DNA from 3 places in the Streptomyces sp. NPDC047072 genome. Region 1 is predicted to be linked to each of the others. Evidence: riboswitches for the same ligand, from Rfam matches in the RefSeq annotation. Region 1 holds a riboswitch; each other region holds the start of a gene.

Evidence for each region. Region 1 has a riboswitch for cobalamin ahead of ABZ896_RS20220 (ribonucleoside-diphosphate reductase subunit alpha). Riboswitches for the same ligand answer to the same signal wherever they lie in the genome.
Region 2: another riboswitch for cobalamin. It lies ahead of ABZ896_RS26415 (HoxN/HupN/NixA family nickel/cobalt transporter); the one in region 1 lies ahead of ABZ896_RS20220 (ribonucleoside-diphosphate reductase subunit alpha).
Region 3: another riboswitch for cobalamin. It lies ahead of ABZ896_RS32625 (cobalamin biosynthesis protein); the one in region 1 lies ahead of ABZ896_RS20220 (ribonucleoside-diphosphate reductase subunit alpha).

What each region holds. Positions count from the first base shown of each region.
Region 1 covers NZ_JBEYVC010000043.1:7,749-13,117, reverse strand. The annotation lists gene ABZ896_RS20220 (ribonucleoside-diphosphate reductase subunit alpha) at 1-1,997, opposite strand, end outside; cobalamin riboswitch at 2,119-2,278, opposite strand; gene ABZ896_RS20215 (GNAT family N-acetyltransferase) at 2,301-2,804, opposite strand; gene mctP (monocarboxylate uptake permease MctP) at 2,878-4,488, opposite strand; gene ABZ896_RS20205 (DUF3311 domain-containing protein) at 4,485-4,739, opposite strand; gene ABZ896_RS20200 (YbdD/YjiX family protein) at 4,860-5,057, opposite strand; gene ABZ896_RS20195 (carbon starvation CstA family protein) at 5,041-5,369, opposite strand, start outside.
Region 2 covers NZ_JBEYVC010000067.1:28,532-33,900, forward strand. The annotation lists gene ABZ896_RS26400 (LAETG motif-containing sortase-dependent surface protein) at 1-577, shown strand, start outside; gene ABZ896_RS26405 (hypothetical protein) at 935-1,279, shown strand; gene ABZ896_RS26410 (DUF6882 domain-containing protein) at 1,395-1,871, opposite strand; cobalamin riboswitch at 2,211-2,407, shown strand; gene ABZ896_RS26415 (HoxN/HupN/NixA family nickel/cobalt transporter) at 2,434-3,519, shown strand; gene ABZ896_RS26420 (hypothetical protein) at 3,506-3,997, opposite strand; gene ABZ896_RS26425 (helix-turn-helix domain-containing protein) at 4,086-5,168, opposite strand; gene ABZ896_RS26430 (nucleoside hydrolase) at 5,302-5,369, opposite strand, start outside.
Region 3 covers NZ_JBEYVC010000098.1:7,404-12,772, forward strand. The annotation lists gene ABZ896_RS32620 (cobyric acid synthase) at 1-1,200, opposite strand, end outside; gene ABZ896_RS32625 (cobalamin biosynthesis protein) at 1,197-2,147, opposite strand; cobalamin riboswitch at 2,184-2,316, opposite strand; gene ABZ896_RS32630 (hypothetical protein) at 2,453-2,674, opposite strand; gene ABZ896_RS32635 (inorganic phosphate transporter) at 2,694-3,944, opposite strand; gene ABZ896_RS32640 (lysozyme) at 4,044-4,793, opposite strand; gene ABZ896_RS32645 (class II aldolase/adducin family protein) at 4,987-5,369, shown strand, end outside.

The DNA.
Region 1 (5,369 bases):
AGCGCCTCCCGGGTGCGGGCGTCCCAGACGCCCAGCTCCTTGAGGTCCCTGACCAGGTAGGAGTTGACCTGGAGGAACTCGCCGGAGAGCGTCTCGCGCTTGAACAGGTTCGAGACCTGCGGCTCGATGCACTCGTACACGCCCGCGATGGAGGCGATGGTGGCCGTGGGGGCGATGGCGAGGAGCAGGCTGTTGCGCAGGCCCGTGGTGGCCATGCGCTCGCGCAACGCGGCCCAGCGCTCGGGCCAGTTCGTCTCGACGCTGTAGTGGTCGGGGTGCAGCACGCCCTGCGCGGTACGGGTCTTCTCCCAGGCGGGCAGCGGGCCGTTGCGCTCGGCGAGGTCGGCGGAGGCCTCGTAGGCGGCGAGCATGATGCGCTCGGCGATCCGCGTGGAGAGGGCCTTCGCCTCGGGCGAGTCGAAGGGCAGGCGCAGCTTGAAGAAGACGTCCTGGAGACCCATCGCGCCGAGGCCGACGGGACGCCACTTGGCGTTGGAGCGGCCCGCCTGCTCGGTCGGGTAGAAGTTGATGTCGACGACGCGGTCGAGGAAGGTGACGGCGGTGCGGACGGTCTCGTCGAGCCGCTCCCAGTCGATGTCGTTTCCGTCCACGAACGCGCCGAGGTTCACGGACCCCAGGTTGCAGACCGCCGTCTCGCCGTCGTCCGTGACCTCCAGGATCTCCGTGCAGAGGTTGGAGGAGTGGACCGTGTGCCCGGGCAGGGCCGTCTGGTTGGCGGTGCGGTTGGCCGCGTCCTTGAAGGTCATCCAGCCGTTGCCGGTCTGCGCGAGGGTGCGCATCATGCGGCCGTAGAGGTCACGGGCAGGGATGGTCCTGCGCGCGAGCCCGTCGGCCTCGGCCTTCCGGTAGGCCGCGTCGAACTCCTCGCCCCACAGGTCGACCAGCTCGGGCACATCGGCGGGTGAGAAGAGCGACCACTCGGCGTTCGCGTTCACCCGGCGCATGAACTCGTCCGGGATCCAGTGCGCGAGGTTCAGGTTGTGCGTACGGCGGGCGTCCTCGCCGGTGTTGTCGCGCAGCTCCAGGAACTCCTCGATGTCGGAGTGCCAGGTCTCCAGGTAGACCGCGGCCGCGCCCTTGCGCCGGCCGCCCTGGTTCACGGCGGCGACACTCGCGTCCAGCGTCTTCAGGAACGGGACGATGCCGTTGGAGTGCCCGTTGGTGCCGCGGATGAGGGACCCGCGCGAGCGGATCCGGCTGTACGACAGCCCGATGCCACCGGCGTGCTTCGAGAGCCGGGCGACCTGGTGGTACCGGTCGTAGATGGAGTCCAGCTCGTCGATCGGGGAGTCGAGGAGGTAGCAGGACGACATCTGGGGGTGCCTGGTGCCGGAGTTGAAGAGGGTGGGGGAGGAGGGGAGGTAGTCGAGGCGGCTCATGAGGCCGTAGAGCGCGGCGACTTCGTCGAGCGCCCTTGCGGTGTCGTCCTCCGCGAGGCCGGAGGCCACCCGGAGCATGAAGTGCTGGGGCGTCTCGATGACCTTGCGGGTGATCGGGTGCCGGAGGAGGTAGCGGCTGTGGAGGGTACGGAGGCCGAAGTAGCCGAAGCGGTCGTCGGCCGCGGGGTCGACGAGGGCGTCCAGCTTCTCGGCGTGGACGCGCACGAACTCGGCGGTCCGGTCGGCGATGAGGCCCTCGCGGTGGCCGACGCCGACGGACCCGGTGAACGAGGTGACGCCCTGCGAGGCGGCCTCGGCGGCGATGGAGATCGTCAGCAGCCGGGCGGCCAGCCTGCTGTAGGCGGGGTCCTCGGAGATCAGCCCGGCCGCCGCCTCGGTGGCCAGCTCGCGCAACTCCGACTCGTCGGCCCGCGCGGACCGGCCACGGAGCGCGGCGGCGGCGACCCTGCCGGGGTCGGCGTCGGGAAGGTCGGCGGTCAGCTCGGCCAGGATCCGCAGTAGCGCGGCACCGGGGCCGTCGTGGTCCTGCTCGGTCCGCTCGATCGCTGAAGCCGGGTCGGCTGGCGCGATGGTCACGTGGGGCTCTCCCTCGCTGGGCACGGGGCCTGGAGGGCAGGGGGCGGCACACGAGCGCGCACGGCGTCGCGTCCACCGGCCCATTCCACGAGGCCTGGACGTCAGTTGCACCCGGGCCACGGCGGCCGGGCACACTGTCGGCAGGTCCTCGGACTGACTCTCATGTGCGCCTATGCACGCATGAGTACACCGTTGCGGGACAGTTCCGGATTCCCACCGGATTCCCCTGCGGCGACAGCGAGCATGAGCATACATCTTGTGCCGGGTGGGGGAAGCAGCCCCATATGTTGTGTCGTGGTGACTTCAGAGCGTCAACTGATAGGTGAGGAGCGTGAAGTCGTTGTCGGGGATCGGGTGCCAGTCGCGTTCCGGGGCGCGGGTGAAGCCCAGGCGCTCGTAGATGCGGTGGGCCGTGTGCATGGTGGGCTGGGTGCACAGGACCACCGCGGTGGTGTCCGTTGCTCGGGCCCGGTCGATGCAGGCTTGTACGAGGGCCTTGCCGACGCCTCTGCCGCGGGCTTCGTGGAATACGGCGAGCATGCGGATCTCGGCCTCTCCGGGGCGGGCGAGTTCGGCGAAGGGGCCGCCGGACGGGACGTAGGTGACTCCGCCGAGGATTCGGTCGTCCGTCGCGGCGACCAGGACGTCGGCTTCCGCGGCTCGCTTGGCCACGTTCTTGAGTTCCTGGAAGTACCAGTCGTCTTCGTCGCCGAAGGCGAGCAGCCCGTCCTGGAGGTAGGCCTGGGCGGTGATCTCGCCCAGGTGTTCGTAGTCGGTGGGTTCGGCGGGGCGGATCAGGATGTCCATGGGGGTGAGTGTGCACGACGGGCACGACAACGGGCCGCCGGACAACCTCTCCGACGGCCCGTGAACGGTGTGCCTAGTGGGCCGACCCCGCTGTCGCCGGCGGCAACTCCACCTCCACCCCCGGGTCGCCCGCGTCCGCCGTGTAGTCCTCCGGGCTTGTCTCGTCGACGCCCTCCGGGGCCTTCAGCGCCTTCAGCGCGAAGGTCAGGATCACCGTCACCACCACGTTGAGCACGAACGCCGTCAGGCCGATGTAGCCGATCTCGCCGATGCCCGGGATCTCCTTCGCCGAGCCGCCGAAGTGCTTCTGGGTGGGGGAGGCCACGCCGTACGCCGCGACCGTGCCGTAGACCATGCCGACCGCCCAGCCCGCGAGCAGCGCCCAGCGGTGGAACCAGCGGGTGAAGAGACCGCCGACCAGGGCCGGGAAGGTCTGGAGGATCCAGATGCCGCCCAGGAGCTGGAAGTTGATCGCGACCGTCTTGTCCATCGTGAGGACGAAGACCAGCGCGCCGACCTTCACCAGCAGCGACACGATCTTGGAGACCTGCGCCTCCTGCTTCGGCGTGGCGTCCGGCTTGATGAAGTCCTTGTAGATGTTGCGGGTGAAGAGGTTCGCGGCCGCGATCGACATGATGGCCGCCGGGACGAGCGCGCCGATGCCGATCGCCGCGAACGCCACGCCCGCGAACCAGTCCGGGAACATGTTCTCGAACAGCTGGGGGATGGCGAGTTGGCCGTTGGTGACCTTCACGCCCGCCGCGATCGCCATGAAGCCGAGCAGGGCCAGCAGGCCGAGCATCAGTGAATACAGCGGCAGGATCGTGGTGTTGCGGCGGATCACCTCACGGCTGCGGGAGGAGAGCGTCGCGGTGATCGAGTGCGGGTACATGAAGAGCGCGAGCGCGGAGCCCAACGCCAGCGTGGCGTACGTCCATTGGCCCGCTTCCAGCGGGACCAGGCCGCCCGCCTTGGCCGTGGTGTACTTCTCGTTCGCGGCACTGAAGATCTCGTCGAACCCGCCCAGCTTGATCGGGATGTAGATGATCGCCACCGCGATGACGATGTAGATCAGCGTGTCCTTCACGAACGCGATCAGCGCGGGGGCGCGGAGCCCGGACGAGTAGGTGTACGCGGCCAGCACGCCGAAGGCGATCAGCAGCGGCAGGTCCTTGACGAACCAGTTCGTGTCCGCCCCGCCGCCGACGCCCATCACGTCCAGCACGGCCTGGATGCCGACCAGTTGGAGCGCGATGTACGGCATCGTCGCCAGGATCCCGGTGAAGGCCACGGCCAGCGAGAGGCTCTTGGAGCCCCAGCGCCCGCGCACGAAGTCCGAGGTCGTCACGTACCCGTGCTTGTGGGAGACCGACCACAGGCGGGGCAGGAAGGTGAAGATCAGCGGGTACACGAGGATCGTGTACGGCACCGCGAAGAAGCCGGCCGCGCCCGCCGCGTAGATCGCCGCGGGGACGGCGACGAAGGTGTACGCCGTGTAGAGGTCGCCGCCGAGCAGGAACCAGGTGACCCAGGTGCCGAACGACCGTCCGCCCAGGCCCCATTCGTCGAGGCTGTGCTCGTTCTCGGCCTTGCGCCAGCGCGCGGCGAGGAAGCCCATGACCGTGACGGCCAGGAAGAAGAAGATGAAGACGCCGAGCGCGACGCCGTTGACGCCGTCGTTCACTTGGTACCTCCGTGGCGGGCGCGCTGGTCACGCTGCCAGAGCTTGTACGCGATCATCGTCAGCGCGGTCGAGATCAGCACCCACAGCATCTGGTACCAGTAGAAGAACGGGATGCCGATGAACGTCGGGTCGACCTTGGCGTACGAGCCGACCCACAGCATCGCCACGAACGGTGCGAGGAGGCACAGGCCGATGACGACCCGGACCGGTGTCACCACCGGTGGTCTCTGGTCAGGCGCGTCTGATGACATACGGCGGCTCCGTCTCCTTCGCTGATCACCTGTGTAACGCGCAGGCAATCTAGGTCACGGCGTCCCGTCGGCGGAAGACCTCATCCGCATATCGGTATGTCGATTCTGTGAAGCACCCGTTCAGCAGCACCGGAAGCCCTGGCGGGGGTCTCTTTCCTGCCGTTCCGTCCGCATCCGCTCGAACGTGCGCCGCGTCGGCACCGGCGCCTGTGGGTGGTCCCTGCGCAGGTGCACGACATAGCGGTCGTACGCCGACTCGTCGGTCAGTTCGCGGACGTACCAGCGCACGGTCCGCAGCGCTTTAAGAAGAGACCGCATCCCGCGCCTCCTCCTTCTCCGCCCGCGTCGGGACCAGCCCGGCCGGGGCGACGATCCTCGACTCGACGTACGGCGACTCGCTGAGCGTGGACAGCGCCGGGCGCCTGACATGGCGTACGCAGACCCGCAGGGCGTCGGCGACGACGACCACGATCAGCAGGGCGAGGACCGCCGAAAGGACTCCGTCCACCGTGGAGTTGGTGACCACGGTGTGCATGTCGTCCATGGTCTTCGCGGGGGCGAGGACCTCGCCGCGGTCGATCGCGGCCTGGTAGACCGAGCGTTGCTTGAAGAAGCCGACCCTGGGGTCGC
Region 2 (5,369 bases), on a different contig from region 1:
CGAGCAGGTCTTCCACGACTTCGACACGGTGACCGTCAAGCACGGCAAGACGGACACGCTCGACATCTCGATCCCCGACGTGGGCTGCTACGCGCAGGTCGACCTGTACCACGGCGCCGTGAAGTACGACGGCAAGCTGGACGCGAAGGACGGCTTCGAGCACGGCGAGCTGCCCAAGGGCCCGGACCGCCCGGTCATCAAGGACAAGCTGATCGCGGCCTGGAACGGCGGCACGAAGGACTGCACGACCACGCCGTCCGCCCCGCCGTCGACCCCGCCCGCGTCGGAGTCGACGCCCCCGGCGTCGGAGTCCACCCCGCCGGCCTCGGAGTCGACGCCGCCGGCGTCCGAGTCCACGCCCCCGGCCTCGGAGACTCCCTCCACGTCCACCCCGACCCCCTCCGCCTCGGAGTCCACGACGGCTCCGGCCGCGACCCCGAACGGCGGCGGCGACAACCTCGCGGAGACGGGCGCCAGCAGCAACACCCCGCTGATCGCGGGCGGCGCGGCGGTCCTCCTCCTCGGTGGCGTGGGCATCGTCTTCGCCTCCCGCCGCCGCAAGGCCGCACGCTCCTGACGCACGCGCACGCGTGAGAAGTCGGTGAAGGATCACCGACGTGGGGCCACCCGCCGTTCATGGCGCGGGTGGCCCCTTGCGCGTTGCGCCTGGCCGACGGTCCCGGGCGGCGCGAATCTGGCCCAACCCCCGGCCAACATCCGGAAGTCGCTCACCTCGCGGACAGGTGACGGCCACGCGAAGGGCGGTGCCGGTGAGGGACGTCTCCACCCGAAAGAGCCGCGTCCCCGGTGGCGCCGGGATGCCCCAGACGAAGAGGTCGAGGCCCAGGAACCATTACCCCGCGATCACACTCGTCATCAGCCTCAACTTGGGATGTGAGTAAAGATCGCGTCACTGTCTGTACCGGCCTCTGTCATGACGCTGACCGGTTCGTCGTGCCACCCCACGATGATCGGTGTGATCAACACCGCTGACCTTGCTGGATCCGCTCCGGCAAGTGCCGCTCCGGGAACGGGCGGTGCTGTCTTCTTCATCGTTGTGGGAGTCGGCCTGCTGTGCGGAGGGGCCGTCATCGCCACCGACTACAAGAAGGCGGCGTCGCGCTTTTACGCGAGGGCAATGAGCACGCAACAGAAGAAACCGCCCCGCATCTACGGCGGCCCTACCGCAGGGGTGTTGCTCCTCAAGACGATCGGGCTCCTGCAGATCCTCGCGGGCAGCGGCGCGGTTGCCGTCGGCATCTACTTCCTCAGCCGGTAGCCCGTCACCTCCTGACGGCGCGCGTGCCCACTCCTGGACCGGCTGATCAACACCAGCCACCAGGCCATCATGAACGGCCCAGGCTACCGGCCCAACAAGCGGCAGCGGGTGCTCGCTAGTTGATATTGATGTCGAACGTGGACGTGCTGCCGTCTGCCATGGCCAAGGTGACCGGCCCGAAAGTAATCATCACCATGGCGTTGCCTCCGGAACCCCGGTAAAAGCCGGTCGCCTCCGTGACCCTCACGGCCAACGCCGTGAACGTCGCCGCCACTTGCTCGTCAGCATCGATCTGCGGCTCTGCCAGAGCCTGATGCCCATGGGCCTCGGCCCAGTCCCGAACCCTCCGGGCGTCGTGGCTCAGTTCAGGCAGGATGCTCTTGTTCGCCCATGCCCACACCCACGAGCCCGACGAGGGACTGAAACTGCCGAGCACCTGAGCAGGCGCCGTCGCTGTCTTGTCGGGGAAGGTCCAGGTGACAAGGCCAGTTGTCTGATCCAGTCCCCAGCGATCCGCCGATCCCAGCCCCCAGGACATGTGAGCACGGGCGAGCTGATCAATCATGTCCTCCCCCTGCAGCAACAAACTCATGCTGCGAACTTAACCGGACGGGCGGTCCCCCTCAGCTGACCAGCTGGGAACTAGGTGATCATCCGCCAGCCTGTGCGACACAGGACCGTAAGCGGTGCGCGTGCAGGGAGTCAGAGCAGCAGCACCTGCGACCGGGGATGATTGGTGACTTTGTCCCGGGCTCCAGGGCATGCGACCAGGTTCGTTCCGGGCGGGGGTGGGACAAATGCGCCAATCTCTCGATGCCTGGCCCGCTCAACCTCGAAGGCCCGCCCCGAGCCCCCTCCGAACCCCCTCCAGACCGATGTGATCTTCCATACCTACGCAGATCCCCAGCTATGCACACCCCCACCTCCCCACCTACTGTGAGCACGCCGTGGTGTTCGGGAATCCGGTGGAAGTCCGGAGCGGCCCTCGCCACTGAGATCGGGGAGTTCCCGTTCCGTGTCCCCTCGCCGGGGGACAGCCACTGACCGTCGTGCGGCGGTTGGGAAGGCAGGAGCGGTAGGCGTACGTACCCGTAAGCCAGGAGACCGGCCGCGGCACGTCAGGAACTGATCCACGAGGTGCTGGAGCTGACCGTATGACCGAGCCTGCCATGGCCCAGAACAGCTTTCGTTGGCGGCGTGAGGACACCATCAAGACTGCCCTCCTCATGGCCGTGATCGCCGTCCTCCACGTCGTCGCGTTCGGGATTCTCTTTCTGCTCGTCGTGCCTGCGCACTACGAGATCGGGACCAAAGCCTTCGGCGTCGGGCTCGGTGTGACCGCCTACACCCTCGGTATGCGGCATGCCTTCGACGCCGATCACATCGCCGCTATCGACAACACCACCCGGAAGCTGATGGCCGACGGCAAGCGGCCCGTGTCCGTGGGGTTCTGGTTTGCGCTGGGGCACTCCAGTGTCGTCGTGCTGCTGGCGCTGCTCATCGCCGGCGGTACTCAGTTGGCCGGGCGCGTGATGAACGAGGGGTCCGGTACCCACCAGGTGCTCGGTTTTCTCGGTACGACGATCTCCGGGACCTTTCTCTATCTCATCGCCGCCCTCAACCTCGTTGCCCTGGTGGGCATCCTGAAGGTGTTCCGGGCGATGCGGGCGGGATCGTACGACGAGAAGGAGCTTGAATCCCATCTGGATTCGCGGGGGTTCATGAACCGGATCCTCGGGCGGCTCACCAAGTCCATCACCCGGCCGGGGCAGATGTACCCCCTCGGGTTTCTCTTCGGGCTCGGGTTCGACACCGCCACCGAGGTCACCCTCATGGTGATGGCCGGGTCGGGTGCGGCCGCCGGGCTGCCCTGGTACGCGATCCTCTGCCTGCCGCTCCTCTTCGCCGCCGGGATGAGCCTGTTCGACACGCTCGACGGCACGTTCATGAACTTCGCCTACCAGTGGGCCTTCTCCAACCCCGTGCGCAAGGTGTTCTACAACCTCGCCATCACCGGGCTGTCCATCGCCGTCGCGTTCTTCATCGGCACGATCGAACTCGTCGGCGTCCTCCACGACAAGCTCGCCCTCACCGACGCCCTCACCACCTGGATCGCCGACATCAGCCTCGACAACGTCGGCTACGTCATCGTCGGTCTGTTCGTGGTGGTGTGGGCGGCGGCGATCGCCTACTGGCGGCTGGCGAAGGTGGAACAGCGCTGGAGCGTCAGCAGTTCTTGATCGACCAGATCGGGCCCCAGTTGTAGGAGTTGCTGCTGCCGCCCGGGCCCACCGGCGTGACCGTCTGGCCGTTCTGACCGTAGAAGTACGCCGTCACCCCACCCGTCTGGTTGTTGCGGTACGAGCCCGTGCCCACCCAGTTGGAGAGGGTGTAGGTGTCGCAGTAGTAGAAGGAGTAGACGACGTAGTCGCCCTGCGTCGCGTCCCAGACGGCGGCGCACAGGTTGCCGCTCGCGCAGGTGATGGACTCGCGGGCGGCGATGTGCGTGATGCCGGCGGGCTTCGGCCAGGCGGTGGGCGGCTCCGCGGCGGCCCCCGCGGGCAGTTCGGCGGCGGACGGCGCGGCCGGCATGGTCAGTACCTGGCCGAGGTCCCGGTCGGCCGGGGCCGCGCCCGCCGGGCCGGCGGTGCAGAGTGCCGCCAGCGACAGCGCCAGAGCTCCGAGACCGGCGAGCAGCGTACGTCGTGAGTCGCGCATGTGTGTCAAACCCCCTGTGGGAACGAGCCGTTCGTCGCCCCAGGCTCGCCGCGTCCCGCTCGCCACCGCCACACCCTGAAGCCCTGCCTTAAACGGACGCCGACGCTTCGAGCAGGGTGAGCCCCACGGGCGTGACCGTGTGCAGCATGTGCCGGCCCCGGCGCACGCTCACCAGCAGCCCCGCCCGGCGCAGTACGGCCGTGTGCTGGCTCACCGCGGCGGAGGATATGCCCAGGCGCAGGGCGAGTTCGCCGGTGGTGCGGCCGGTGACGACGTCCTCCAGTACGGCGGCGCGGGTACGGCCGATGAGCGCGGCGAGGCCGTGGCCGGATCCGGGGCGGCCGGGCGGGCGGGTCCAACCGGGGGCGGGCTGTACGGGGTAGACGAGGACCGGGGGCAGTTCGGGGGCGGCGAGCGTGAGGGGTCTGCGGACGCAGAACACCGACGGCTGGAGCAGCAACCCCCGCCCGCCGAGCCGCAGTTCACGGTCGACGGGGTAGTCGGCCTCCAACACCGGTGGCCGCCACCGCAGTACGGGCGTGAGGCTTGCGAGGAGCGCGTCGGTGCCGCCCTCGAGGACCGCGCGGCTGCGCACGGCCCGGTCGGCGTCCACCTGGGCGCGGATGTGCGGCCAGAAGGGGGCGAGCGCGTGCCGGTGGTAGCCGCGCAGGGCCGCGCCGAGCCGGTGCAGCGCGGCGGGTTCACCGTCGGCGAGGGCACGGGCCTCGGCCGGCAGCGGACGGGTCCGGCGCGGGGAGGCGGCGAGCCGGGCGAGATCCCGGCGCAGGGTGGCCCGGGGGGTGCGCAGGACGGCGTCGACCGCGTTCTCCAGAGCGGCGGCATCCGAGCCACGGCTGACCGAATCACGGCTGACCGAATCACTGCCGACCGAGCCGCCCCCGACCACATCACCCCCGTCCAAGCCACAGGTGCCGCCCGACTCCGGCGTGAGAAAGTCCGGCGAGTACCCCCGCGTCGGCAACAGCGAGGCCAACATCCCCTGCCCCGGCGCCGGTTGGCCCCGTACCCGATCCCGCCAGTCGTCGAACACGAGCGGCGCCTCCCTCCCCGACAGCGCCTGGAAGCTGTTGTGGAGTTCCCACAGGGGGTCGGGGGCGGCGGCGACGCGGACGCGCGCGAGGTCATCGGCGGTGAAGTGCACCCGCAGCATGGGGGTCTCCGACGGTGGTCGGTCAGCGGTGGGGGCGGTGCCCCCCGACACTGACGGATCCGCATTTGCCGGAGCAAGGCGGCATTCGGTCACCTCGACAACCGTCAACACGACGGGTGCGCGGAAAAGACCCCTACACCCCCTCCACCGTCGTCAGCCACAGCTTCACATAGCGCTCGACGTCGACCGCCAACCCCACGT
Region 3 (5,369 bases), on a different contig from region 1:
GCCGGCTACTTGGGCGACCCCGTGATGGATCTCGTACCCCTCGACCCGTTCCCCGAGGGCCTCGCCCACGGGCCGGGTGAGGGTCTTCTCCCGCGCGAACCGCACGCGGACGGGCAGGACACCGAGGCCGTCGACGGCGCCGACGCGCGACTCGACCTCGTCCTCGATGTGCTCGCCGAGGATCTGGAACCCGCCGCAGATACCGAGCACCGGACGCCCCTCCGCGGCCCTTCGGACGAGCGCCTCCGCCAGCCCCCGCTCGCGCAGCCACTCCAGCGCGCGGACCGTCCCCCGGGTCCCCGGGATGACGACGAGGTCGGCGTCGGCCAGCTCCTCCGCCCGGTCCACGAACCGCACCACGACACCGGGTTCGGCGGCGAGGGCGTCGGTATCGGTGAAGTTCGACATGAGCGGAACCGCGCACACGGCCACCCGCAGCACGTCCTCGCCCACCGGGGCGGAGGCTCGGGTGTTCCGGACCCCCATTCCGTCCTCCTCGTCGATCCCGAGCCCGTGCCGGAAGGGCAGCACGCCGTACGTGGACCGCCCGGTGAGCCCGTGGAGCATGTCCAGCCCGGGTTCCAGGAGACTGACATCCCCCCGGAACTTGTTGACGAGGAACCCGGCGACAAGCGCTTGGTCCTCGGGGCTGAGCAGCGCGACGGTCCCGAAGAACGAGGCGAAGACACCGCCCCGGTCGATGTCCCCGACGACCAGCACGGGCAGCCCGGCGTTCCGGGCGATCCCCATGTTCACGATGTCGGTCCGCCGCAGGTTGATCTCCGCCGGACTCCCCGCCCCCTCACAGATCACCGCGTCATACGTGCCCCGCAGTTCGGCGAGACAGTCGAGCACGGTCCCGAGCAACTTCTGCTGCCGGCCCCCGTGATACCCACGAGCGCTCAACTCCCCGACCGGCTTCCCGAGCAGCACGACCTGACTGCTCTGTTCCCCACCGGGCTTGAGCAGCACGGGATTCATCAGCGCGGTCGGCTCGACCCGGCAGGCCTGCGCCTGCATGGCCTGCGCCCGCCCGATCTCCGCACCCTCCTTGGTGACAAAGGAGTTGAGGGACATGTTCTGCGCCTTGAACGGCGCGACCTTGACCCCCTGCCGCACCAGCCACCGGCAGATCCCGGCCGTGACGACACTCTTGCCGGCGTCCGAGGTGGTCCCGGCGACGAGAAGCCCCCCGCTCATGCCGTACGTCCCTTCCGGATCAGCCGCGCGGCGACCGCACCGGCACCGAGCGCGAGCAGACCGACGCGCCGCGACAGCCGTACGGCACGCTCGATGTCGTACGAGGCCACGGCGCGCCCCTCCCGATTCAGCACGGGCCGGTGCTCGACCCGCCCCGCGTAGGACAACGTCCCCCCGAGCCGCACCCCGAGCGCCCCCGCGAAGGACGCCTCCACAGGCCCGGCGTTGGGGCTCGGATGCTTGCCGGCATCCTCCCGCCACGCCCGCACGGCACCCCGCGGATCACCCCCGGCCACCGTCGCGAGTACGGCGGTCAGCCGCGCCCCCGGCCACCCGGCGAGGTCGTCGAGCCGGGCGGAGGCCCACCCGAACCGCCGGTACCGGGCCGACCTGTGGCCCACCATGGCGTCCAGCGTGTTGACGGCCCGGAACCCGAGCAGCCCCGGCACCCCGCCGACCGCACCCCACACGAGCGCCCCCACGACGGCGTCGGAGGTGTTCTCGGCGACGGACTCGACGACGGCCCGGGCGATCCCGTCGGCGTCGAGCGCCTGCGGATCCCGCCCGCACAGATGCGGCAGCCGCTCCCGCGCGGCCTCCACATCCCCTTCGTCCAGAGCGCGCCCGATGCTCCGGGCCTCGCGCGCGAGGGACGTGCCCCCGACAACGGCCCAGGTGGCGGCGGCGGTCAGCGCGACGGAAGCGGTACGGGACGGTCGTACGACACGCTGGGCCAGCGCACCGAGGGCGACGGCACCCCCGACACACACGGCGGTGTGCACCGCGCCCCGCCCCCGGTGATCCCGCCACAGCGCCCGCTCCACGGCCCCGGCGGCCCGCCCGAACGCGGCGACCGGATGCCCCCGACGCGGATCGCCGAGCAGCAGGTCCCCCAGAAGTCCGGCGGCGGCGCCGTACGCGAAGACGCGATCAGGGCAGGCGGGCATCGCGTTATGTCCTCACTCAGGGTGTCCACGCCCTGGTTCGACGAGACCGACGACGAGAGTTCCTGGCTCCCGGGGCTACCTACCCCGGTCACAGTGGCGGGACCGCGCCGGACTCACACCGGCTTCCTCTCCTGCCGTCGTACATGGCCCCGGCAGTCCACCACGGTGTTGGAAGGGCAGTCAACTTGCTGTTGACCTGCGATGGAGGAGTGTGCAGAACCCCACACGGGGACTGTTCCCGGGGCCACGAAAAAAGGGGTGCGGGACGGTGATCCGTCCCGCACCCCGTGGTGCGCGTGTGGCCGTCAGGCCACGATCAGCGAAATCCCGTACGCCACCGCCGCCGCGCACGCGGCGAAGCAGGCGTAGGCGCCGGTGACCGCGAGGGGCGCGGAGCCGCCCTCGGTCTGGGCGCGCTCCTGGCGGGACAGGCCCATGATGCCGAGGGTGAACAGGGCCACCAGGCCCACGGTGACCACGAGGCTGACGCCGAAGACGGAGCCGAGGGCTTCCCAGTCGATCTTCATGGTGTTGGTTCCTTGGGGCTCAGACGGCGGCCGGCGGGGTGGCCGGGTCCGTGGCGGTGGCGGACGTGGCGACCGGGGAGGCGATCGTGGCCGTGAGGCTCTCGCTCACCGTTCCGGCCGGCGGCGGCGTCACCGCGGCGATCGCCGTGGTCACCACACCGGGCGGCTCCTCGGTCTCGTTGACGTTGGACGCGTCCACGACCTCGCGGCGCGAGATCTTCCAGATCGCCGCGCTGGACGCGATCAGGAAGACCGCCACCACCGCGGTGCCCCAGTCGCCGAGGTCGCACACGGACTCGGCCAGCGCGCCCACCAGGGCCGCCGCCGGGAGCGTCAGCCCCCAGGCCACGAACATCCGGGTGGCCGTGGACCAGCGGACCACGCCGCCCTTGCGGCCCAGGCCCGCGCCCATCACCGAACCGGAGACGGAGTGGGTGGTGGAGAGGGAGAAGCCGAGGTGCGAGGAGGCCAGGATGACCGTGGCCGCGCTGGTCTGGGCGGCGAAGCCCTGCTGCGGCTGGAGGTCGGTCAGGCCCTTGCCCATCGTGCGGATGATGCGCCAGCCGCCGAGGTAGGTGCCGAGCGCGATGGCCAGACCCGCGGAGAGGATGACCCAGGTGGGCGGGTCGGAGTCGGGGGCGACGGCGCCGCCGGCGACCAGGGCGAGGGTGATGATGCCCATCGTCTTCTGGGCGTCGTTGGTGCCGTGGGCGAGGGAGACCAGGCCGGCGGAGGCGATCTGGCCCGCGCGGAAGCCCTTCGCGGCGGCCCTGCCGTCGGCCTTCTTGCCGAGCGAGTAGGACAGGCGGGTCGCCAGCATGGCGGCGACGCCCGCCACGATCGGGGCCGCGATGGCCGGGATCAGGACCTTGGTGACCAGCACGTCACCGTGGACCGCGCCCATGCCCGCCGAGGCGATGGTGGCGCCGATCAGACCGCCCATCAGGGCGTGCGACGAGCTGGAGGGCAGGCCCACCAGCCAGGTCAGCAGATTCCAGAGGATCGCGCCGACCAGGGCGGCGAAGATGACCTCGGGACGGATGCCGGTCTCGTCGACGAGACCCTTGGAGATCGTGTTGGCGACCTCCACCGAGAGGAAGGCGCCCACCAGGTTGAGCACGGCGGACATGGCCACCGCGACCTTGGGCTTGAGTGCGCCGGTCGAGATGGTGGTGGCCATCGCGTTGGCGGTGTCGTGGAAACCGTTCGTGAAATCGAACGCGAGTGCAGTTACCACCACAATCGCGAGGATCAGCGAGAAGTTTTCCATTTACCCAGGCATTCTTTTGAAGTCATTGGTCGGACGACCGTAAGTAACCTGGGTAAACGGAAGATGAACTGGGGCGGTCCGCACGGTGTCCAGAAGAGGCTATGTTCCCCTCGCGAACCGCTTCAGCTGACTCGCCGACCCGTTGAAGAGGTTCTGGTCGCCCGGCAGGCTGCCGCTGTTGTCGTACTGCCAGATCGTCCAGTACGACCATCCCGCGGGCAGCGCTCCCGCGTCCGCCGCGTTGTAGCGGGCCACCCACAGGGCGTGGTTGGCCGCGAAGGCACCGCTGCCGCCGGTGCAGGTGTTCCACCAGTGGGCGGTGGTGTAGATCACCGGGCGGCGGCCGGTGAGCCGCTTCACCTCGTCGCTGAAGGACTTGATCCAGCCGACCATCCTCGCCTTGGACATGCCGTAGCACTTGTGCTTCTTGTCGTACGGGTTGTACTCGATGTCGAGCGCCGGCGGCAGCGTCCAGCCGTCCGCGCTCCAGGCGCCGCCGTTGCGGACGAAGTACGCCGCCTGGCTCCTGCCGGACGACTTGTCGGGCAGCGCGAAGTGGTACGCCCCGCGGATGATGCCGGCGTCGCGCGCGCCGTTGTACTGCTGGGTGAAGTGCGGGTTGCGGTAGTTGGTCGACTCGGTCGCCTTGATGTAGACGAACCGCGCGCCCTTCGTCCTGGCCTTCTGCCAGTCGACGTTCTTCTGGTGCGAAGAGACGTCGTGCCCCTTGGGCAGGCTCGCCGCGCTCGCCGGAGTCTCGGCGAGTGCGATGCCGCCCACGGTCAGCGTGGCCACGGACGCGGCCAGGGCGCGGGTGCGGTGACGGAACGGTTTGCGATCACGGGCCATGTGTCCCCCCGGAATGGCGTCGTGCACAACGAGGCCCCGAGATTACTGGAAGATCATCGAATTGCGGTCGATCTCCGGCCAAGCCACCCGAGAGGGTGACGTATCCGTCTATGTGCCCTGCCGGAGGGTTGACTTCCGCCCTAAAGTGCCCCGCTCGACGGCGACTTGGCGGCCCGGCTGGCAGGATCGGCGCATGGACGGGCAGCAGCGGGAACCGCGGGAACCGCGGGGCGGACGGGGTGTCGGGGGCGGCGCACAGGATGCGTTCGAGTCGTGGGGGAGGAGCGCGCGTCCCGAGGAGGCCGAGGCCTGGGAGGCGCTCGTCGACACGGCCCGCCGGACCGTGTCCGACGGACTCGTCGTCGGCACCTCCGGCAATGTGTCGGTGCGGGTCGGGGACACCGTCCTGGTCACACCGTCGGGTGTGCCCTACGACCGGCTCACGCCGGACGACGTGACCGGTGTCGACCTCGACGGCCGGCAGGTCCTCGGCACGCTCGTGCCGACCAGTGAACTGCCGATGCATCTCGCGGTGTACCGCAGCACGGACGCCGGCGCGGTCGTGCACACCCATGC